DNA from 3 places in the Marinobacter sp. es.042 genome. Region 1 is predicted to be linked to each of the others. Evidence: predicted binding sites of a transcription regulator. Region 1 holds the regulator's gene; each other region holds the start of a gene.
The links. Region 1 encodes FliA, which starts transcription of late flagellar genes. Its sites were predicted from a motif close to CTAAAGTTTNNNNNNNNNNNGCCGNTAA; they were not measured.
Positions count from the first base shown of each region.

Region 2: a site for FliA is predicted at 5,223-5,250, ahead of CFB02_RS08340 (flagellar protein MotY). Genes of this name have one in related genera too.
Region 3: a site for FliA is predicted at 2,217-2,244, ahead of flgM (flagellar biosynthesis anti-sigma factor FlgM). Genes of this name have one in related genera too.

Region 1 covers NZ_LT897781.1:703,730-711,360, forward strand. Annotated here, with positions in the region: gene flhA (flagellar biosynthesis protein FlhA) at 1-1,364, shown strand, start outside; gene flhF (flagellar biosynthesis protein FlhF) at 1,425-2,732, shown strand; gene CFB02_RS03450 (MinD/ParA family protein) at 2,801-3,613, shown strand; gene CFB02_RS03455 (RNA polymerase sigma factor FliA) at 3,647-4,390, shown strand; gene cheY (chemotaxis response regulator CheY) at 4,553-4,936, shown strand; gene CFB02_RS03465 (protein phosphatase CheZ) at 4,957-5,742, shown strand; gene CFB02_RS03470 (chemotaxis protein CheA) at 5,759-7,631, shown strand, end outside.
Region 2 covers NZ_LT897781.1:1,764,663-1,772,293, reverse strand. Annotated here, with positions in the region: gene CFB02_RS08360 (SDR family oxidoreductase) at 1-896, shown strand, start outside; gene CFB02_RS08355 (methyl-accepting chemotaxis protein) at 1,054-3,300, shown strand; gene rnt (ribonuclease T) at 3,377-4,033, opposite strand; gene pyrC (dihydroorotase) at 4,078-5,109, opposite strand; gene CFB02_RS08340 (flagellar protein MotY) at 5,293-6,210, shown strand; gene CFB02_RS08335 (histone deacetylase family protein) at 6,217-7,143, opposite strand; gene CFB02_RS08330 (GNAT family N-acetyltransferase) at 7,353-7,631, shown strand, end outside.
Region 3 covers NZ_LT897781.1:1,400,961-1,408,591, reverse strand. Annotated here, with positions in the region: gene CFB02_RS06685 (peptidylprolyl isomerase) at 1-337, opposite strand, end outside; gene CFB02_RS06680 (pilus assembly protein PilB) at 565-1,314, shown strand; gene CFB02_RS06675 (flagella synthesis protein FlgN) at 1,353-1,823, opposite strand; gene flgM (flagellar biosynthesis anti-sigma factor FlgM) at 1,831-2,157, opposite strand; gene flgA (flagellar basal body P-ring formation chaperone FlgA) at 2,331-3,032, opposite strand; gene CFB02_RS06660 (chemotaxis protein CheV) at 3,221-4,150, shown strand; gene CFB02_RS06655 (CheR family methyltransferase) at 4,188-5,015, shown strand; gene CFB02_RS06650 (MFS transporter) at 5,019-6,215, shown strand; gene CFB02_RS06645 (flavin reductase family protein) at 6,215-6,832, shown strand; gene CFB02_RS06640 (LysR family transcriptional regulator) at 6,853-7,631, shown strand, end outside.

The DNA.
Region 1 (7,631 bases):
TGGGAGGCCAGATCCTCCAGCAAATGTTCAGCGCGCCCAAGGCGCTGTCCATTGCCGCCGCTATCCTGATCATTCTCGGTCTGATTCCCGGCATGCCCCACGTGGCCTTCCTGGGTCTGGGTGCACTGGCCGCCGGCGCTGCCTGGTATATCTGGAAGCACCAGAGACAGACCGTCGAAGAAGATGGCGCATTCCCGGCGCGGGGCGCTGGCGGGGCGACTCCGCGGCCGGCGGGGCGTGATCTGCCACCAGGCGGTGATGCTGGCGGCGATCAGGGTCGTCAGCTACCGGCCCCTGGAGAGACCAAGGAGCTGGGCTGGGACGATGTGTCCACTGTCGATATTGTCGGTCTGGAAGTGGGTTATCGGTTGATCCCGCTGGTGGACAAGTCACAAGGTGGCCAGTTGCTCAGTCGTATCAAGGGCGTTCGTAAAAAGTTGTCCCAGGATCTCGGCTTCCTGATGCCCTCGGTCCACATTCGAGACAACCTCGATCTGATGCCTAACGTCTATCGCATTACCCTGATGGGCGTGACCATTGCCGAGGCCGAAATCCATCCGGACCGCGAGCTGGCCATCGACCCCGGTCAGGTATTCGGAAAGATAGAGGGCATTGAAGGCAAGGATCCGGCGTTTGGTCTGGATGCCAGCTGGATTGAGCCAGACAAGAAAGACCAGGCCCAGACGCTCGGCTATACCGTGGTCGATGCCAGTACGGTGGTCGCGACCCACCTTAACCAGGTGCTGCAGAAACACGCCCACGAGCTGCTGGGCCACGAGGAAGTCCAGAAATGGCTGGATCAGCTTGAAAAGATTTCTCCGAAGTTGGCCGAGGAACTGGTGCCCACCACCGTATCCATCAGCTTGCTGCTGAAAGTGCTGCAGAACCTCCTGAAAGAGGAAGTGCCGATCCGGGACATGCGGTCCATTGCCGAGGCCATCGTGAACGTGCACCCGAAGAGTCAGGATCCGAAGCTGTTGACCACCGTTGCCCGGCAGTCCCTGCGTCGGATGATTGTCCAGAGTATCTGCGGCAACGAATCGGAGATACCGGTGATCACCCTGGATCCGGATCTGGAACAGTTATTGCTAAAGTCTGTTCAGCAGAGTCAACAATCCGGCGGACAGGAAGATATTGGCCTGGTCCTGGAGCCGAATATGGTTGAAAAGCTCCAGCGCTCGCTTCAGGAGAGCGTCCAGCGTCAGGAGATGCTCGGCAAGCCGGCCATTCTGCTGGTGTCCGGGCCCCTGAGGCCGGTGCTGGCGAAGTTCGCCAGCTACGGGGTAGAGCGCCTGCATGTGCTCTCGTACCAGGAAATTCCGGATAACAAACAGATTACGATCGTGGCGTCCGTTGGCCAGTAACGGCGCGGATGACAGAGCGGACAGCGCCGGCACGGCGTTGCCGGTGGAGGAAGAGGCATCATGAAAGTAAAGCGGTTTTTTGCTCAGACCATGGCCGAGGCGCTCAAGCAGGTCAGTGAACAGATGGGGCCGGACGCCGTGATCCTTTCCAATCGTCGGGTCGACGGCGGTGTCGAAATTGTGACGGCGTTGGATTATGACGAGAATATGGCGCGCCAGCGACTGGGCAACCAGGCAGAAGACGCCGCCAACGGGTCCCGCTTGGCCGAGATGCAGGCCGACCAGCACAGGCGTCTTGAAGACGAGCTGAGCCGGTCCCGGGACCGCATCCGTGAAGTCCGGGAAAAGCGGGCATCGCAGGGCGCGAGCTACGCCGGTTCGTTCGCTGCCATTCAGCAAGAGGTGAGTGGTGGTTTTGGTGATATTGCACCTCTGCCACAGGCGCCGAGGGAAGCCTATTCCGATGAGCTGGCGCAGATGCGGGCCGAGATCAGCTCGCTCAAAGACATGATGCAGGGCCGTCGGCCGCAAACGGAGCCGGAGGTTTCTGCGACCACCGCCGTGCAGCAGAGGCTTGCCGAGCGCTTGCAGGAGTTCGGCCTCGGCAGCGATCTGGCGGGGTCAATTTCCCGTCGTCACAAGTCGGGGCGCCTGGAAGACGGTTGGAAGCAGTCCCTGAAAATGCTGTGTACCGGGGTCCGGACCTCCCGCATGGAGTGGCTGGATGAGGGCGGCGCCTACGCGTTGGTGGGTCCGACAGGGTCCGGGAAAACCACCACCATCGGAAAACTCGCCGCTCGCTACGTGCTCAAGCATGGCTCCGATTCCGTGGCCCTGGTTACCACGGACCGCTATCGGGTGGCGGCGCACGAGCAGTTATTCGTGTTCGGTCGGATCCTGAATGTGCCGGTGCGGGTCGTGGATGAAAGCCACAGTCTGGACGATATTCTGGATGAGCTGTCAGACCGTCATCTGGTGCTGATTGATACCGCCGGACTGACCAGTGCCGACAAAGGCTATCAGGAACAGCTGGCCGAACTGGCTCGCAGCCATCACAATATCAAAACCCATCTGGTGGTCTCGGCAACCAGTCAGCCTCGCATCATGAAATCCGTGTGGCATTGCTATAAGATGGCAAATCTTGCGGGCTGTGTGATGACCAAAATCGACGAGGCCCTGACGCTGGGCGAGTCTCTCGGGTTTGTGATGGAAACCGGTCTGCCGGTAGCCTATTACACAGACGGCCAGAAGATTCCTGAAGACCTGCACCACGCAGAAGCCGTTCCGCTGGTGCGGTTGGCCGTGGATCGGCTGAAAACACTCCAGCAACAGCAAGCGGTCGCAGAGGGCCTGAAAGAGCACGCCTGAGACCGGACAGATTGACAGCAGGCGTCGGAGACAAAGCCGGCGAAACGTGGCGAGAGACCAAAAACAGTATGAGCAGAGCACATCCGGTACAGGTGATTGCAGTTTCCGGCGGAAAGGGTGGTGTCGGCAAGAGTAACGTGTCGGTGAACCTCGGAATTGCCCTGGCGCAGAAAGGCCGGAGAGTGGTACTGCTCGACGCCGATCTGGGGCTCGCCAATATCGACGTCTTGCTGGGCATCACTGCCAATCGTAACCTCCAGGATGTTCTGGCCGGCGATTGTGATCTGAAGGACGTTCTGGTGAATGGTCCCGGTGGCATCAAGATTGTCCCCGCCTCTTCCGGTACCCAACGAATGACCCAGCTCAGCCCCATGGAACATGCCGGGCTGATTAATGCGTTCAGCGAACTGGGTGATCAGATCGATGTTTTGATAGTGGATACCGCTGCCGGTATCTCCGAATCTGTGGTCAGTTTTCTCAGGGCCTCCCAGGAGCTTTTGCTGGTAGTGTGTGACGAGCCCACGTCCATTACTGACTGTTACGCTTTGATTAAACTTATGAACCGCGAGTACGGCACCAATCGGTTCCGTATTCTTGCCAACCAGGTCCGGAATGAACAGGAAGGCCGGCATCTGTTCGAAAAACTGACACGGGTCACCGAGCGCTTCCTGGATGTGGCACTACAATACGTAGGAATAGTCCCCTACGATGAGGCCGTGAAGAAAGCGGTTCAGCGGCAGCGTGCGGTGCTGGACGCCTATCCCAGGGCGAAAGCTTCGCTGGCCATCAAGGCGCTGGCGGACAAGGTAGATAGCTGGCCGTTGCCGTCCTCTCCCCGCGGGCATCTGGAATTTTTTGTGGAGCGGCTCGTCGAAGTCTGAATCGGATCCAGTCAAACAAAAAAAACCGGATACATGATATTGGCGAAAAACCTCGGAATCTATAACCAGTCAAGTGCGCAGAAGCCGGCTCAGCTCATTGAGCAGCACGCGCCGCTGGTCAAGAAAATTGCCCTTCACCTCATGGCTCGCCTGCCGGCGTCCGTCCAGCTTGAAGACCTGATGCAGGCCGGCATGATCGGTCTGCTCGAGGCCGCCCAGCGTTACAGCTCCACCAAAGGTGCTACCTTCGAGACTTACGCCGGTATCCGTATTCGCGGCGCCATGGTGGACGAAATCCGCAAGGGTGACTGGGTGCCACGTTCTGTTCATCGAAACGCCCGTCGCATTTCCCAGGCCATCAAAGCCGTTGAAGATCGACTTGGCCGCGAAGCCCACGACCAGGAAGTGGCCGAAGAGCTGGGGATGGGGCTGCCCGAATACCACTCCTACCTTTCCGATTCCAACAGCGGTCGACTTTTTAGCCTCGACGAGCTCAATGAATCCGGAGAGCTGCCGATAGAACAGACAGAGACGCAGGATAATCCCCTTGAGGGATTGTCCTCCGATGCCTTCCGGCGGAGCCTCGCTGAGGCGATTGAGGACCTTCCGGAGCGGGAAAAGCTGGTGTTGAGCCTTTACTACCAGGAAGAACTGAACCTCAAGGAGATTGGCGCGGTGCTGGGCGTCAGTGAGAGCAGGGTAAGCCAGATTCACAGCCAGGCAGCCCTGCGCCTTCGGGGACGGCTCTCGGATTGGCGTCAGGAATCGGACAGCTGACGGCGTTCAGTCTGTGTCGGCAACGAGGTAGTCTGTAGTTTTTGGTAACCGATGCTTTACAACCGAAGCAAAGGTCCGACAATAAGCGGTTAAAACAGCGGCCTGCTAGACTTTGAACGCAAAGGTCAAACGAATTCCGGGTGTTACTAACTGGAGGTCCCATTGGACAAAAACATGAAAATCCTCATTGTGGACGACTTCTCCACAATGCGACGGATCATCAAGAACCTGCTGCGTGATCTTGGCTTCACCAACACCGATGAAGCTGACGACGGCAACACAGCGCTGCCAATGCTCAAAAGCGGCAAATACGATTTTCTGGTGACCGACTGGAACATGCCGGGCATGTCAGGCTTCGACCTTCTCAAGGCCGTTCGGGCGGACGAGAATCTGAAAACCCTGCCGGTATTGATGGTAACTGCTGAGGCCAAGCGCGACCAGATCGTTGCCGCTGCCCAGGCAGGCGTAAACGGTTATGTGGTCAAGCCGTTTACCGCTGCGGTGCTCAAGGAAAAGATTGAGAAAATCTTTGAAAGAATCCAGTAACCAGAGGTCGGATGGCTCCCATGAGCGATAGCGAAAAGAACCATCGGGGCCTTGAGCCGGAGGTGACTGAGAAGCTCCAGCGTCAGGCAACCGAACTGGCTGAAGTTGTTAACGCCGGTGATTATGCCAAGGCCATGACCCTGATCAATGAACTCAGCGAGGTCAGGGATCAGAGTCTGTACCGTGAGGTAGGGCGGCTGACGCGGAGCCTTCACGAAGCAATCCGGAACTTCCAGATTGATCCCCGAAACGCAGAACAGCAGGAAGCACTGTCGAAAATGACAGATGCCTCTGATCGCCTCGAGTATGTGGTGCAGATGACCGGCGAAGCAGCCAACCGGACGATGGACCTGGTTGAGGAAACCATGCCGGTGGCCAATGCCCTGAGAGACGAGGCCGCCGCGTTGCGTGATGAGTGGCAGCGACTGCGTCGCCGGGAAATGCAGCCGGCCGAGTTTCGCGAGCTGTACGGCCGGATTGATCGCTTTTTTGTCAGCATGGCAACCGATGCCGACACCATGTACAGCAACCTGTCGGAAATCCTGCTGGCTCAGGACTATCAGGATCTGACAGGTCAGGTCATTCAGAAGGTCACCGCCCTTGTGAAAGAGGTTGAGGAGCAGATGCTCAGTCTGGTGGTGATGGCTAGTCATGTGGACCAGCTCACGGGCACGGTGCACCAGATTGAAGAAAAAGAAGAGTCTGCAGAGAAGGGCGTCGGGCCCCAGATCAAGGCCGATGAGCGTGAAGATGTAGTTTCGGGGCAGGACGACGTAGACGACCTGTTGTCCAGTCTCGGTTTCTGAATAATGAGGGTAACGCATGGCGTTTGATGCTGATGAAGAGATTTTGCAGGACTTCCTGGTAGAAGCCGGCGAGATCCTCGAAAAGCTGTCAGAGCAGTTGGTGGATCTTGAGCGACATCCTGACGACAGTGATCTGCTCAACGCCATCTTCCGTGGTTTTCATACCGTGAAAGGCGGTGCCGGCTTTCTTCAGCTTGAAGCGCTGGTGAACTGCTGCCATTCCGCCGAAAACGTCTTCGACATCCTGCGTAACCACAAGCGCAAGGTGGACTCTGAACTGATGGACGTGGTTCTCGAAGCACTCGACCACGTCAATGCCATGTTTGAGCAAGTCCGCAATCATGAGGAGCTGACACCGGCGCCGGACGAACTGATTGCCCGTCTGGACGCCCTGGCGCAGCCTGAAGGCGAGGGGGAGCCTGCCGCTGCCGTTCAACCGGAGCAGGAAGAGAGCGAACCGGCAGAAGACGGTGGCGACATCACCGACGACGAGTTCGAACAGCTTCTGGACGCATTGCAGGATGAGAAATCGGGGGACGCTCCCCAGGCTTCAAGCGCCGGGTCGGCCGGCGGTGACCAGGAAAGTTCTGGAGACGACGAAATAACCGACGACGAATTCGAGGCGCTACTGGACCAACTGCACGGAAAAGGTCAGTTTGCTGGTGCGCCAACCTGCGAGGAAGAGGCCGTCAGCGAAGAAGACAGTCCGGCTGCCAAGGCCGGATCTGGTGGCAGCGATGACCTGATCACCGACGACGAATTCGAGAAATTGCTGGACGATCTTCACGGCAAGGGCGGAAGCCCGACCGCGGGCGGAGAGCCTTCAGCTCCGAAAGAGCCTCCAGCTCCAAAACAGCCCTCAGCGCCGAAACAGCCTGCATCGCCGACAGCAAACACGTCAAAGCCCGAAAAGTCGAAGCCGGCCGAGAAGCCGGAAGCCAAAGGCGCTGCCGCACCGGCGATGCCTGCTCGCGACAATGCCCCGGTGGCTGAAACGACGGTTCGTGTCGACACCAAGCGGCTCGACGACATCATGAATATGGTAGGTGAGCTGGTGCTGGTGCGTAACCGCTTGCAGCGTCTGGGTGCCGAAAGTGAAGACGAACACATGCACAAGGCGGTATCCAACCTGGATGTGGTTACGACTGATCTTCAGTCCGCCGTCATGCAGACCCGAATGCAGCCGATCAAAAAGGTGTTCGGTAGGTTCCCCCGCGTTGTGCGCGATCTCGCCAGAAACCTCAAGAAAGAGGTGAACCTGGTGATGCATGGCGAGGAAACCGATCTCGACAAGAACCTGGTTGAAGCACTGTCAGATCCGCTGGTTCACCTGGTGCGGAATTCGGTGGACCACGGGATTGAGGCTCCGGACGTCCGCGAGAAGGCCGGAAAGCCCCGACAGGGCACGGTTACCCTCTCTGCCGAGCAGGAGGGAGACCATATTCTGCTGTTTATCGAGGATGACGGTGCGGGCATGGATCCGGAGGTCCTGCGCCGTAAAGCGGTCGAAAAGGGTATCTACGACCAGGACGCCGCGGACCGGCTGACCAATTCGGAGTGTTACAACCTTATTTTTGCCGCCGGATTTTCCACCAAGGAGCAGATTTCGGATGTGTCCGGTCGTGGCGTCGGCATGGATGTGGTCAAGACCAAGATTGGCCAGCTCAATGGCCAGTTGAGCATCGAATCGGAACTGGGCAAGGGCTCTCGCATTGTCATCAAGGTTCCGCTGACGCTCGCCATCATGCCCACCCTGATGATCATGCTGGGCGATCAATCCTTTGCGTTGCCGCTGGTTAACGTGGTCGAGATTTTCCATCTGGACCTGACCAAGACCAACATCGTCGATGGGCGCGAATGCATTGTGGTTCGGGATAAAGTGTTCCCGC
Region 2 (7,631 bases), 1.1 Mb from region 1:
ACCTGTTCAAGGACCGCACGCTCAAGGGCACGGTTGAAGGTCGCGTCTGCGTGGTGACCGGTGCTACGTCCGGTATTGGCCTTGCAACTGCCCAGAAACTGGCAGACGCCGGCGCGATCCTTGTGATCGGTGCCCGCAAACTCGAGCGCCTGAAGGAAGTGGCCGCGGAGCTGGAGTCCCGGGGCGCAAGCGTGCATGCCTATCCCTGCGATTTTTCCGATATGGATGCCTGCGACGAGTTCGTGAAGACCGTGTTGGATAACCATGGCCAGGTCGACGTGCTGGTCAACAACGCCGGGCGCTCGATTCGCCGTTCACTGGATCTGTCGTTCGACCGCTTCCACGATTTCGAGCGCACCATGCAACTGAACTACTTTGGTTCCGTTCGTCTGATCATGGGCTTTGCGCCCAAGATGCTGGAGAATCGCCGCGGTCACGTGGTCAACATCTCGTCCATCGGTGTGTTGACCAACGCTCCCAGGTTCTCGGCTTACGTGGCCTCCAAGTCCGCGCTGGATGCCTTCAGCCGCTGCGCCGCTTCGGAATGGTCGGATCGCAATGTCACGTTCACCACCATTAACATGCCGCTGGTGAAAACGCCGATGATTGCGCCAACCAAGATCTACGATTCTGTTCCGACGCTGACGCCAGACGAGGCTGCAACCATGGTTGCGGATGCCATTGTCTATCGGCCGAAGCGGATCGCTACCCGTTTGGGTATCTTTGCCCAGGTGCTTCATGCCCTGGCGCCCAAGATGGCCGAAATCGTCATGAACACCGGTTACCGGATGTTCCCGGATTCACCGTCCGCCGCCGGTAGCCGTTCCGGGGAGAAGCCGAAGGTGTCCAGCGAGCAGGTAGCTTTCGCCGCCATCATGCGGGGCATCTACTGGTAATGTCTTAGCCCCTGAGTCGAGTTGGAGGGGGAGTTACTCCCCCTCCCATATTAATGGGTTAAACGAGATTCGCCTCTTTTAGGAAGTGTTCTGGGCTAAAGAAAACGTGCCGATAGCCGATGGTTAATACAAGAACAATATAAAAGAAGGGCTATTGATGACTCTCAAGAAACGTCTTTTGCTGACTTTGCTGCTGGTTGGCCTGCTTCCCGTCATTGCCATCTCATTTTTTAACGCCGAAATTGCCCGACAGAGCCTGACGGAACAGGCGTTGCAACAACTCTCTATTGCGGCTACCAATAAGCAGAATAGTGTTGAAGATTATCTCAGCACTATTGCCCGGCAGCTGAAAGCCATGGCCAATAATCGCGGGACCCGAACGGCGGCCCAGGGGTTTGGTTTGGCATTTCAAAATTATGAAAAACTGGTAAAAGAGGAGCAATCGACCTTACGAGACAACGTCGAGGCTTATTATCAGCAGAATTTTTTGCCACCCTTGCAGCAAAATGGTGGTGCTAACGGACGTTCAGCCTCGGACTTCGTTGCATCCCTCAGCAAAAACAGCCTGGCTCTGCAGATGGGTTACATCGTGGACAACCCGAATCCTGTGGGGCAGAAAGACGAATTGGTATCGGCTGACGTCCATATCGCGCAGTTTTATAACACGCTTCACAAACAGTGGCACACCTCGTTCAAGGAGTTTCAGGAGGCGTTCGGCTACTACGATATTTATCTCATTGATGCCGATACAGGCCATGTTATCTATTCCGTAGCCAAAGAGGTGGATTTTGCTACCTCCCTGAAAGACGGTCCCTACGCGAATTCTGGCCTGGCGGCAGCTTATCGTCAGGCGATGTCTGACGAACAGGATACTGCTCCGACTTTTGTTGATTTTACTCGGTATGTACCGTCCTACGGTGCGCCCGCCGGATTTGTGGCAACCCCCATATATTCCGAAAAAGATGAGCGGTTGGCCGTGCTGGCCTTCCAGTTTCCCATCGACAGCCTGAACAACATCATGATGGAACGAGATGGCATGGGCGAAACCGGGGATGCCTATCTGGTGGGGCCGGATAACCTGATGCGGTCAGACTCCTACCTGGATCCAGAAAACCGCAGTGTTGTCGCTTCCTTTGCCGACCCGGAGAATGGACGCATTAGTTCGACATCGGTGGATGAGGCCCTGGCCGGAAATTCCGGTGAAGGCGTGGTTACGTCCTACCGTGGCGAGCCAGTGTTTTCCGCCCACAGGCCAGTTACCGTAGGCGGGCTGAACTGGGCGCTTGTGGCGGAGATCAGCGAAGACGAGGCCCTGGCGCCGGTGCGTGAAATGTGGACGCTGACGGCGATAGCCATTGCTATTGTGCTCCTGGCTGTGGTGGCCGTGGCAGTCTGGACCGCGGCGCGGATCATGAAACCCCTTGGCAAAGACCCGGCCGAATTGCAGGCACTGGCGGAACAGGTGGCGGCGGGTAACCTGGTCATTGATTCGTCCGACAGTGACAAGGCCGCGGGCGTATACGGCTCCATGCTCAAGATGGTGTCGGACCTGAAAGAAGTGATCTTCAAGGTTGAAGAAGCGTCCCAGCGCCAGGCCAGTGCGTCCGAACAGTTGTCCGGCACTATCTCGCAGACCCTGGACAATGTGAATCAGCAGGCAGAGCAGACTGAGCAGGTGGCGTCGGCTATTGAAGAAATGTCCTCAGCAATCAGCGAGGTGTCCCAGAATACCGCTGAATCGGCAGCCGGTGCCCGGCGCACTGATGAGGCGGTGAGCCGCAGCGCAACCGAGGTGGAATCCTCCGCTGCTGACACCCGAGCTATGGCCAGGGAACTGGAGGAAGCAGAGGCCGGCATAGAGGATTTGCGAAAGAATATGGAGTCCATTACCAGGGTTCTAGATTCGATAAAGTCCATCGCCGACCAAACTAACTTGCTGGCTCTGAATGCTGCCATTGAAGCGGCCCGGGCCGGTGAACAGGGCCGGGGCTTCGCGGTGGTTGCGGATGAGGTGCGCAGCCTGGCCAAGAATAGCCAAGAGGCGACCGAGGAGATAAGTAGTTCCATCGAAACCCTGGTCAATTCGTCGGAGCGTGCTTCAAAGGTGGTTACCCGCTGCAGCGCACAGGCCAGCGGTATTTCCGAGCGGGCAGGCGCCGTTGTATTGCGGCTTCGCGAGGCAGTGGACGAGGTCACCCGGATGTCCGGTATGGCCGAGCAGATTGCTACGGCATCCGAAGAGCAATCAGCCACGGCCGAAGAAGTAACGCGCAACGTATCGACAATTGCTGATAAGTCCCTTGAGACCAAACAGGCCATGGCCCAGATATCCGAAGCCAGTGGTGACTTGGCGGAGTTGTCTCATCAGCTCAAAGATTCGCTGTCCCGGTTTAAAGTCAGCTGAGTACGAGGCGTGGCTTCCACACTTATGCCCGGCACACAGAAAACAAAACCCGCTGCGGCGGGTTTTTTTATGGCGGTTACTCGGTCTCTTCGAGGATCACCGGAGGCGGAAAGCCGCCCAGTTCTTTCCAGCGATTCACAATGCCGCAGAACAGCTCTGCGGTTTTTTCCGCGTCATAGGCGGCGGAATGGGCTTCCTTATTGCTGAACGGAATGCCCGCGAGTTTGCAGGCCTGGGCCAGAACCGTGTGGCCATAGGCCAGGCCGGCCAGCGTGGCGGTATCGAAGGTTGAGAAAGGGTGAAATGGGTTACGACGGATGTCGGCCCGCAGCGCGGCTGCAAAGATGAAGTTATGGTCAAAGGTGGCATTGTGGCCCACCAGGACGGCTCGCTTGCAATCGTGGTTCTTCACCGCCTTGCGAATGGGACTGAAGATCTCGCTGAGTCCTTCCCGCTCGGGTACCGCTTCTCGCTCCGGATTCCACGGATCAATACCGGTGAAATCAAGGGCGGACTGCTCCAGATTCGCACCTTCAAAAGGATCGATCTGCTGAACGTGGGTCTCAGCGCGCCGCACCCAGCCGTCTTCGTCCATGGTCAGTATCACTGCTGCCACTTCGAGCAGAGCGTCCCGCTCGGGATTGAAGCCAGCGGTTTCCACGTCGACTACAACAGGCAGAAACCCGCGAAAGCGGCGGGACATGGGATGCGGTGGTTTGTTTTCGTCAGTCACTCAAGCTCCGGTCTTGGCCGTGTGTGAGAAGGAATAAGTCAGGTTTACGCCAGTTTCCAGTGAACGGTTTCACCAGCCTTGAGGGGCACGATGGTTCCGTCAGCCAGCGGCAGCTCTGCCGGCATGGTCCAGGGGTCACGAATCAGGGTGATGGTATCGGTATTCCGCGGTAGGCCATAGAAATCCGGCCCGTTGAAACTGGCGAATGCTTCAAGTTTATCCAAGATGCCAAGCTCCTCGAAAATGTCCGCATACAGGCCGATTGCGCCGTAGGCCGAGTAACAGCCGGCACAACCGCAGGCTGCCTCTTTGCGATCCTTCGAATGAGGGGCGGAATCCGTGCCCAGGAAAAAGCGTTTGTCGCCGCTGGCCACCGCGTCCCTGAGCGCCTGTTGATGGCGGTTACGCTTCAGGATTGGCAGGCAATAGAGATGCGGCCGAATGCCGCCTACCAGCATGTGGTTGCGGTTGTACATCAGGTGCTGGGGCGTCAGAGTCGCACCGAGGTTGTCTCCGGCGTGCTGCCGGACAAATTCTGCGGAATCGGCCGTGGTGATGTGTTCCAGTACAACCTTGAGGTTCGGGAAAGCCTCGAGAGTGGGTGCCAGGACACGCTCCAGAAATACCTTTTCCCGGTCGAAAATGTCGATATCGGCATCGGTTACCTCTCCGTGTACCAGCAGCAGCATGCCACAATCGGCCATGGCCTCCAGAACCGGGTAGATGTTACGGATATCCTTCACCCCCGAGTCGGAATTGGTCGTTGCTCCGGCCGGGTAAAGCTTGGCGGCCACAACGCCGGCAGCCCTGGCATCCCGGATGGTCTGCGCCGTCATGCTCTCGGTTAGATATAGCGTCATCAACGGCTCGAACTCGGTGCCATTGGCAGCCGCCAGAATGCGTTCCCGGTAGGCTTTGGCATCGGCTGCGGTTGTCACCGGCGGTACCAGGTTAGGCATGATGATGGCGCGACCGAAGCAGGCGGCCGTAGCCGGTACCACGTCCTTGAGAATTTCGCCGTCCCGTACGTGAAGGTGCCAGTCGTCGGGGCGTGTGAGCGTGAGCTTGTCTGTCATGGCGTTTGTCCGAAATACCTTTGGCGGGGCGAGCTTGTGCCCGTTTCTCTGGGAGCCGAAAAAATTTGGCGAATTATACCAGAAGGCGCGGGTGATTGTTTTCCGGTTGGTGGCTAAAGAACTTCCGGCTCAGGCCGTTAAACAGTCTGACTCTGCTAACTCCGGACACTGATGGCTAGCTCTATGGGATTTCGCCCCGGACAACTCCTGAATACTCTGCTTGTTGCCATGTTGCCCGTGGTGCTTCTGCCGGCGGCCGCGCAGGCTGCCAGCTATGGCGCCGGAATCGAGAACAGCCAGTGGTATCTCGCCGAGTCGGTATTTGAATGCCGACTGGTGCACGAAGTTCCCGGCTACGGTCGGGCGGTGTTCAATCATCGCGCCGGTGAAAGTCTCAGCTTTTTCCTGGAGTCTGATTCTGCGTTGATGCGACCAGGGCGCGGCAGCCTTGTGGTCGAGGCACCGGCCTGGCGTCCGGGTGTGGCGCCGAAGCCCCTCGGAACGGTCAACGTATCGGATGATCGGCGTCAGGTCTCGCTGGATACACGTCAGGCGTTCGTGGTCGCCCATGGACTTCTGGATGGGATGCGCCCGACGGTAACCAGGGAATCGTGGTTTGATGGCCGCCCGGTGCGGGTTCAGGTCTCCAACATCAACTTTGCCGGCGAGTACCAGCGTTATCAACGCTGTACGTCCAATCTTCTGCCGGTAAACTTTGATCAGATCCAGCGCTCGAGGGTGCCGTTTGCCAGCGGCAGCACGCAATTGTCCGATGCCGACAGGCAACTACTGGATAACATCGTGGCTTATGTGAACGCCGATTCGACGGTTGAGCGGATTTTTGTGGATGGCCACAGTGACAGAATTGGAAGCCGGATCGACAACCGTGCGCTTTCCGAAGATCGCGCCAATGTGGTGGCCGACTACCTCAAGGCGAGCGGTATTGATGAAAACATGATTACCGTGCGGGCCCATGGCGACCAGTACCCGGTATCCAACCGGCCCGCAGATAACCGCCGCACCAATATCCGCCTGCAACGGGCCGGTGACCGCCCGGAATTGCAGCAGGCTAACGGCTATGGCGGCGAACCCAGGGGCTGATCGGCTTCAGTAAACCGAATCCAGAACTTCGAGGTGGGCATTGACACTTTCCGCCAGGGCCCGCAGGTGGTAACCGCCTTCCAGGGTTGAAATGATCCGGTCATTGCTGTGCTCACTGGCGACACTCACAATCATTTCCGTCAGCCAGCGATAATCTTCAGTATCCAGATTCAGTTCTGCCATCGGATCCAGCCGGTGGGCATCAAAACCCGCCGAAATCAGGATCAACTGCGGTTTGAATTCATTCAGGCGCTTCAGCCATCCCGCCTCCACCTGCTTCCGGTACTCTTCAGACGAACAGTTTGCCTCAATCGGAATATTCACGATGTTGTCGGCCTGCCGGTGCACGTGAGAGTGCGGGTAGAAGGGGTGCTGGAAGCTTGAGCACATCAGGATACGCTCGTCGCCACTAACAATGTCTACGGTGCCATTGCCCTGGTGCACGTCGAAATCGATGATCGCGACCCGCTCCAAATGATGAAAGGTGAGGGCGCGCATGGCGGCCAGGGCAACGTTGTTGTAAAAACAGAACCCCATGGATTTCGCCCGCTCGGCATGATGCCCGGGCGGCCGTGCACAAACAAACGCGTTGGTAACCTGGCTGCTCATTACCATATCCACGGCCTGGATATTGGCACCAGCTGCCAGGCGGGCGGCTCGAAGGGTGTCAGGCATCATGGCCGTGTCCGGGTCGGTAAACACGCGGCCACGGGTCGGTTGCATCAGGTCCAGTTGATGGAGATATTTTTCCGGATGCACCATCAGAAGCTGATCGCGGGTGATTTCTTCCGGTCGGACCCAGTCAAGTTTCTGGTCCAGGCCAGTGTCAGCAAGGTAGCTGACGATGGCCGCCAGCCGCTCAGGGCTTTCCGGATGTTCCGGCCCCATGTTGTGTTTCATGAAGTCATCGTGGGAAAAGAATGCCGTGGTCATACGTCTCGGACTGCCTTCGATATGCTTATATTTTCTTCAAGCTTATCAGGGAAAACTGCACGATGCCGTGTTTCTTTGGTCTTATAAGGGCGATAGTCATTTCACATCGGGGTATCAAGGCCTAAGATAAGAGTTACACTCATAAGTAACCTGTTTTATTACATTTATTTCCCCAACGGTCTGCCGGCCGCATACAAAGGAGAGTCAGCTTGAGCACCCGGTATCTGGAGAGCCTGTTTAATCCCGCGTCTATTGCGGTGATCGGTGCGTCGGAGCGGGCAGACAACCTTGGCGGTATGGTGTTGCGGAACCTGATGGGGGGCGGTTATCCCGGCCGGTTACTGGTGGTGAACCAGAACGATTACGACAACGTGCACGGGGTGCCCTGCGTCAAGAAAGTCTCGAAAATGGAATTTTCCCCGGACCTGGCAATCATCTGTACGCCGCCGGATACCGTGGCCAAGACCATCAAGCGGCTGGGGGAGGCC
Region 3 (7,631 bases), 700 kb from region 1:
CTTTCGCTTCGTTGCGGATAGGGGCGCGAGTCGACTTGCGGGAGAGATCCCGGGTGAAACCGCCGCCCTGGATCATGAACCCGGGTATGACACGGTGGAAGATGGTGCCGTCGAAAAAACCGTCTTCGGCGTACTGCAGGAAATTGTCGACCGTTTCGGGCGCAACATCCGGGCGAAGCTGAAGCTCGATAGCGCCTTCACTGGTCACCATGCGGACCTTTGGAAGTGGATCACTGGCCGGCTGCTCATTGGTTTGCGCCTGCACCGCGGCAGTCGGCATGAGCAGGGTGAGTGCCATAAGCAATACGGGTGTCACAGTTTTCAGGGGTTTTACCATGTTTGTCATTTGCAGCCGTTCTCCGTGTTATTAGCCGGTGTGTTTCCTGCGACAATTCGGCGAATTCTGTTATCAGGTGCCAGATCTTACCAGATGGAGATGGTAAAACGGGTACTGCATCCACACACATAGTTGTGTGATCGGCTAACCTTCCCGATATCGGAAGTCATGGATCACACTGGCCGGGCCGGGTTGTACGGTTTTCACTGTTTAAAAGGAGACACTGGGTGAGAATCCGTCAGGGATTTGAAGAGAAATCACGCCTCGGGCGATTGCTTATCAATCGTGGGTATCTGTCAGAGGGGCAGGTTAACGAAGGCCTCAGACTTCAGCGTGAAACCGGACAGCGCCTGGGTGAGGTATTCATCCAGGCGGGCTGGATCAGCGACAAGGAGCTCCACCGTGTCCTCAAGCACCAGTCCCGCTATCGCAACGCTGCCGCCCTGGTAACAGCGGTTACTCTGCCGTTCCAGCCCCTGGTAACCTTTGCGGCCAGCAACTCGGCCGAGGCGTCCCAGGCAACGCTGGAAGCCGGAGAACTTTATGAGAAAAGCAATTTTGCCCCCATGAGCGAAGCCGAGCTGGCGGCCATTTCCGGTCAGGGCGATCCGACCCTGCTGCAGCGCATCGGTATTGTCAGCAATATGGCGGAGAACCCTGCAGGAAATGGGGAGCAAGGCACCGAGGCATCCGCAGATGTTATTGAAGGTCTCAAGCTTTCCGCCAATATCTTCGTGCCGGTTCTGAACTTCCTGGATTCAGATCTCAGCATTTCCGGTGTGCACTATCGTGAAGGGGAGCCACGTTATCGGGTAAGAGAAGATGGCGCCCTGATGCTGGCGTTCCCTGAGCGCATCGAGGAAATCCGGATGGACAATATAAGGGTTACGGGAGGCCAGGGAGCTTCAATGGGCAACGTGAGCATTCACGACATCCGGTTTCATCCCGACTCCCGGATGACCATCTACACTCGATGACGTGGAAAGCATGGCTCTACAGAGCCATGCGTCCGGGCTCAGGCGCTGGCGAGCACCGTGCTGCTTGAAACCGAAGTCTGCTGACCCTGTGCACCGTACAGCTTTTGCTGGCCGGTGGCGCCGCGGAAAATATCGGTGAGCCTCGACAAACGCTTTTGCAAGTGGCTGATTACGCGACCATTGGTCTGGTTCAGCGTCTGACAGGTTCGCAATTTCTGGTCCGCTTCCTGCCAGAGTTCGAAGAGATCCGAAAAGCCGGCGCTGCGGATAAAGCGGGAAGGCTCGCCACTTTCGGGGCGATATCCCATCTGTACCAGCGTTCGGATTTTCTGTTTGGCGCGTTCGCGGACTGCTCCGAGGAGATCGTTCTTCTCCCTGGTCAGGGCGTCCAGCTGGCGGAGGTCAGAATTTGCAAGGCAGGTCTTTTCCTTGCCGAGAACGTCAGCCAGTGTTTCAAGCTGGCTGATATCCTGGGAAAGAAGGGTCTTCAAATCATCAATTGCGGCCATGGTCTACTCACCCGAAAATGCTTTCATCCATCTCAAGCATTTTCTGGGCCAGCTTCTCGGCGTCAATCTTGTACGTGCCATTTTCAAGGGCGGAACGGATCTGCTCGATGCGGTCGTCATCCATTTCCGGATAATCGCCCAGCTTTTGTTCGAGCTGCTTCAGGTTCTTGGCCTGATTGCTCAGGCTGACGTTCTCACCACGGGCCCCCTGGGCCTGTGTCTTTGCCTGTTCGTTGGATGCCGGCTGGGTATTCTGTGCGCCGGAGCTTTTGTCGGCCGTGGTTCTCTGGGTGTTGACCTGGCCGGGGCCAATTCCATTTAAGTCAACTGACATATCTGTACCTGCTTGCCTGTCGCGCCACGAATGCAGCGCTTACTCGAGTTTATGTCTTCTTAACGGCGGCGCCGCGAAAACCTTTAGTACTTTTAGCACTTTTTTTCATCTGCTTTTACGACCGGTTTTGCGGCATTCACTTGCCGCTCCGGCAAGCCTCTGCCGCACACGGCTCACATCGGAATCTCCACGTGGCCCGGCGCGACAACGCTGGCTCTTATCGTGCGCGATGAGCGCAGGTTCTCAACCAGAACCTGTTCGCCAACGCTGGCGCTTGCCAGGGCTTTGCCCCGGGAACGTACTGAAAATCCGCCGGTTTTGGCGGTGATGATAACATGATCGCCCCGTTCGACCGCATTCGGGGCCGAAAGCATGTCTGGTGTAACGAGCGATCCCGCATTCACTGCGCGCCGCACTTCCATGCCAATCGCCTGTTTCGAGTCCGTAATTACCCCACGTCTGGACGAATTGATTTCAACAGACTGCTTTGCAAGCAGCCCTTCGGTTATTCGCTCTCCACGCGTGAGTGGCCTCGCTGCCACCAGGGCTGGCCCATGGATAGAGACTGAAGCGGTAACAAACATTCGCCATGGACGGGTTCCTTCGCAGGCTACCTGCAACGACGGGCTGGTGCTTTTCCATGGATCACCGCTGAACTCTACATTCAAAGGCTTTTCGCACTCGGCGAGAGCAAGGCGGCTGTCGATGGAACCGGGTTCGAAGGAAACGGTGTAGCCATGTTCGGCCTGTTCAGACGCAAAGCTGTCCAGAAACGCCAGGGTTGCTTTCTGAATCTGTTCGGCCGTCGTTCCCGCCAGGAGCGGTGTGGTCAGTCCAGACATTAGCAGTAGTAGGGCGAAATTCGTGATGCGCATACGTATCAGTTTGTCCTATGCTGTCAACAACAGGGCAGAAAAGCCCGAATCAGGCTAAGGATTCGGCAAAAGTGGCCGTTAAATGAGTTGGCCCACCCCTGATATGACGGGTTTCCGTCGATCAGGCTATTATTCACTGAACAGCAAGATATATGCCGTTGTAATTCCGGCAAGCCAGGAGAATCGAAATGGCAGGGGTTTTGGACAGTGTTAACCAGCGCACTCAGATGGTCGGAAAGAACCGCCTCGAGCTGCTTCTTTTCCGTCTCAGGGGGCGTCAGATCTACGGGATCAACGTGTTCAAGGTGAAAGAGGTTCTGCAGTGTCCGAAGCTGTTCTCCCTGCCCAACAGCCGTCCGGTCGTTCGAGGCGTAGCCCATAGCCGGGGAGAGACTATTCCCATTATCGATCTGAGCATGGCGATTGGCCTGCCCGGTATACCCCAGGAAGCGCTTTCCACCAGCTTCGTCATTATCACTGAATACAATCGCAAAACGCAGGGTTTCCTGGTGAGCGGCGTCGAGCGAATCATGAACATGAATTGGGAAGAAATCCTGCCTCCACCCAAAGGGGCCGGCAAGGATGTCTATCTTACCGCTGTCACGAAAATTGATGATAAGCTTATTGAAATCATTGACGTAGAGAAGATTCTCTCAGAAGTTTCTCCGCTTGGGGAGGACGTAACTGAAGCCGTTCTGAGCAAGAGCGCGGACCGGGTGCCGGGGCATCTGCCCGTGCTGGTGGTCGATGATTCGTCCGTGGCCCGGCGCCAGATACAGCGGTGTCTCACCGCAATTGGCATGGAAGTGGTGCTGAAAAACGACGGCAAGCAGGCTATTGAACATCTGAAGGAAATCACTGCGGACGGTTCCCGGGCCAAGGATCACTTCTCGCTGATCATCTCGGACGTGGAGATGCCCGAAATGGATGGGTACACGCTCGTCACCAAGGTGAAAGAGGACCCGGCGCTTTCGGATATATTTGTTATGCTTCACACCTCACTCAGCGGTGTGTTCAACCAGGCCATGGTAAAGAAGGTCGGGGCCGACGACTTTATGGCAAAGTTCAGTCCGGACGAGCTGGCAGAGCGGGTGATGGAAATCATCGACCAGGGTTGATGGAGCCGCTCAAAGATTCACTCAGAACAGAGACCCAATGAAAGCGGAAATCACGCCACAGGAATATGAAGCCTTCAAATCGTTCCTGCAGGACGCCTGTGGGATTTTACTGGGCGATAATAAACAGTATCTGGTCAAAAGCCGGTTGCGCAGGATTCTTGAAGAGAACAGCCTGAATACCCTGGGTGAACTGCTCGAGCGCCTTAAGCGTTCTGGGCGGGGCGGTCTGAAAGAGACTGTCATCGATGCGATGACAACCAATGAAACCTTGTGGTTCCGTGACAATCACCCTTTCCGGATTCTTCAGGAGAAACTGCTTCCCGAATTCGCAGAGCGCAACTCGATGCAGCCTCTGCGTATCTGGTCTGCGGCCTGCTCAACCGGCCAGGAGCCGTATTCGATTGCCATGATCGTCGAGGAGTTTCGCCGGGCTAGGCCCGGGAAGCTCCGGGATGTAAAGATCACCGCCACGGATATCTCCAAAAGCGTTCTTGATGTGGCTCGCAAGGGCGAGTATGAAATGCTTGCCATTGGGCGGGGGCTCTCGCCAGAGCGCCAGAAACAGTTTTTCACGCCGTCCCTGAACGGTGGCTGGCAGATCAAACCCCAGATCAAGAGCATGGTGGAGTTCAAGGAGTTGAACCTGCTTGAGCGTTATATGCTGGGCAAGTTCGACATTGTGATGTGCCGGAACGTTCTGATCTATTTTTCGGCGGACTTGAAAAAGGACATTCTCACCCGGATGCACGCCACCCTGAACCCGGGCGGCTACCTGGTTCTGGGTGCCTCGGAATCGCTCAACGGCTTGCCCCACCTCTACGAGATGGTGCAGTGCCACCCCGGAATCATCTACAGGAAAAAATAATCCATGCCCCTCAATGTCTGGGTCCTGGTTGCCGCTCAGGCGCTGGCCATGTGCACAGCGCCTTTTATTGTTTTTATAGGCAGCATTCAGGGCAGAATGCTTGCCCCGGCGCCCGAGTACGCAACACTTCCCGTCGGGCTAGTGGTCGTGGGCACCGTTCTGGCTATCAAACCGGCAACCTGGTTAATGGAGCGCATCGGGCGCAAGCGCGTGATGCTGCTGGGTGCCATTATGGGCATTGTGGCCGGTCTTATTGGAGGCCTGGCGTCCTGGACCGGTCTGTTTTCCCTTCTTTGTCTTGCGGCCGTGGTCGGTGGTACGGGGCTTGCGGTGGTTCACCAATATCGGTTTGCGGCCATGGAATCCGTTGCGCCGGGTATGGCGGGTTCTGCTGCAGCTCGCGTGTTGCTGGGTGGTCTGGTGGCAGCCTGGCTCGGGCCGGAAGTTGCGGGTCTGGGCAGCGGCGCGGCGGAGCAATACCCGTTTCTGGTCAGCTGGATTGCGCTGGCGGCCGTCCAGGGTGCGGCTTTGCTGATCCTTTCTATCGGTTACCGGGCAGGGGCTGAGCGCGTCCAGGAATCCCGGCCGGGAGGAGGCCGCCCCCTACGGGAGATTATGGCGAACCCTTTAATCTGGGCTGCCATGAGTGCCGCGGCCATTGGCTATGCGGTGATGAGTTTCATCATGACGGCGACGCCGCTGAGCATGACGGAAATGGCCGGCCATGACCTCGACGATGCCAAGCGGGTGATCCAGCTCCACATAATGGCCATGTATCTTCCGTCGCTGATCAGCGGTTGGCTGACACGCGTAGTAGGCATTCCCTTGATGATGGCAGCGGGCCTGCTGGCCTATCTGGGCTGTATTGTCCTTGCCGCGAGTGGTGTCAGCTTCCACCACTATCTGTCAGCGCTATTGTTGCTCGGCGTTGGCTGGAATTTCCTGTTCGTTGGTGGCACAACGCTGCTACCCCGGGGGTATCGGGATGCCGAACGCTTCCGCGTCCAGGGCCTGAACGACATAATGGTTTTTGGCTCCCAGGCGACCGCGGCGCTGTCTGCCGGCGCAATTCTGAGCTGGCTGGGCTGGGGCGGTCTGGTCATGGTTGCCGTACCTTTCCTGATACTTCATGGGTTATTGATGACTTTGTGGCTGTTGCGCGAACGAACGCCCGAAGCTGCAGTTAACGGGAGAGAGTGATGCTTATAGATTTCGAGGGTATGGATCCGAAAGATGCCTACCACATCCTCACTCAGACAGTGATTCCGAGGCCAGTTGCCTGGGTGCTGAGTGAAAATCCGGATGGGGACTACAATCTGGCGCCATTCTCGTTTTTTACGCCGATCACCAGCAATCCCCCGTTGCTGATGATTTCCGTTGGTAAAAAACCGGCGGAGGGCGTTTCGAAAGACACCCGGGTAAACATTGAAGCGAGAAAGAATTTTGTCGTTCATATCGCTCACCGGGATCTCGCCGCGGCGGTCACAGAATCCTCGCGAACCTTGCCCCATGGCGAATCCGAACTGAAAAATCTTGATCTGGAGCTGGTGGATTTCGAAGGCTCGAGTCTGCCTCGGCTCAAGGACTGCCACGTGGCTTTTGCCTGCGAGCTCTACGACATCAAGGAAATCGGTGCCGGGCCCCAGTCACTGGTATTCGGAAAAGTCACCCGGGTATGGGTATCTGATGATGCAGCCCGTTATGATGACAAGAATCGCCTGACCTTCAATGGCGCTGCGATTGATCCGATCGGCCGTCTCGGGGGAAGTGAATACGTCACCTTCGGTGAAATCCTCAAAATTCCGCGGCCATCCTGAATCGGGGGCAGGGCAAAGGAATGGAACAGCTTAACCTCCGCCATCTCTACTATTTCTGGGTGATCAGCCGGGAAGGTTCGATCGCCCGAGCCAGTGAAGTCCTGGAACTGGCGCCGCAGACCCTCAGTGGCCAGCTTGCCACGTTTGAAGCCTCAGTAGGTGGACGCCTGTTCTCCCGGGAGAGGCGCAAGCTGATCCTGACGGACTTCGGCCGGCTGATCCTCGGCTACGCCGACGACATATTCGCCCTGACCGGTGAGCTAGCCGAAACCCTGCGACTGGATCCTTCCGAGCGCCCGCTGACCCTTAGAGCCGGCGTCTCGGCGTCCATTCACAAACTGATTGCCTACTACCTGCTGCAGCCGGCGATGGCGGGCGAGCGGTCTATCCAGCTTGAATGCCAGACCGGGCGCACCGAAGATCTCGTGCTCAGCCTGAAACGCAAGGAGCTGGATCTGGTTCTGACCGACCGGGTGCCACGGTTGCAGGAGGACGGCAATCTCACGGTACACCCTCTGGCGGGATCCAGCATGAGCCTGTTCGCCGCACCAGAGTTGGCAAGAAAGCTCAAAAAGGGGTTTCCCGAATCCCTGAATGGCCAACCGTTGCTGGCCAACGCCACGGATGCACCCTATTTCGAGCGACTGATGAACTGGTTTTCCTTGAATGGGGTTCGAATGAAACTTGTCGCCCGGGTAGATGACAGCGCACTGATCAAGGTATTTGGCAGCCAGGGCTATGGCGTGTTCGCTGCGCCAACCTCAATCCGCGAGGAGGTCTGCCGCCAGTATGAGGTAGA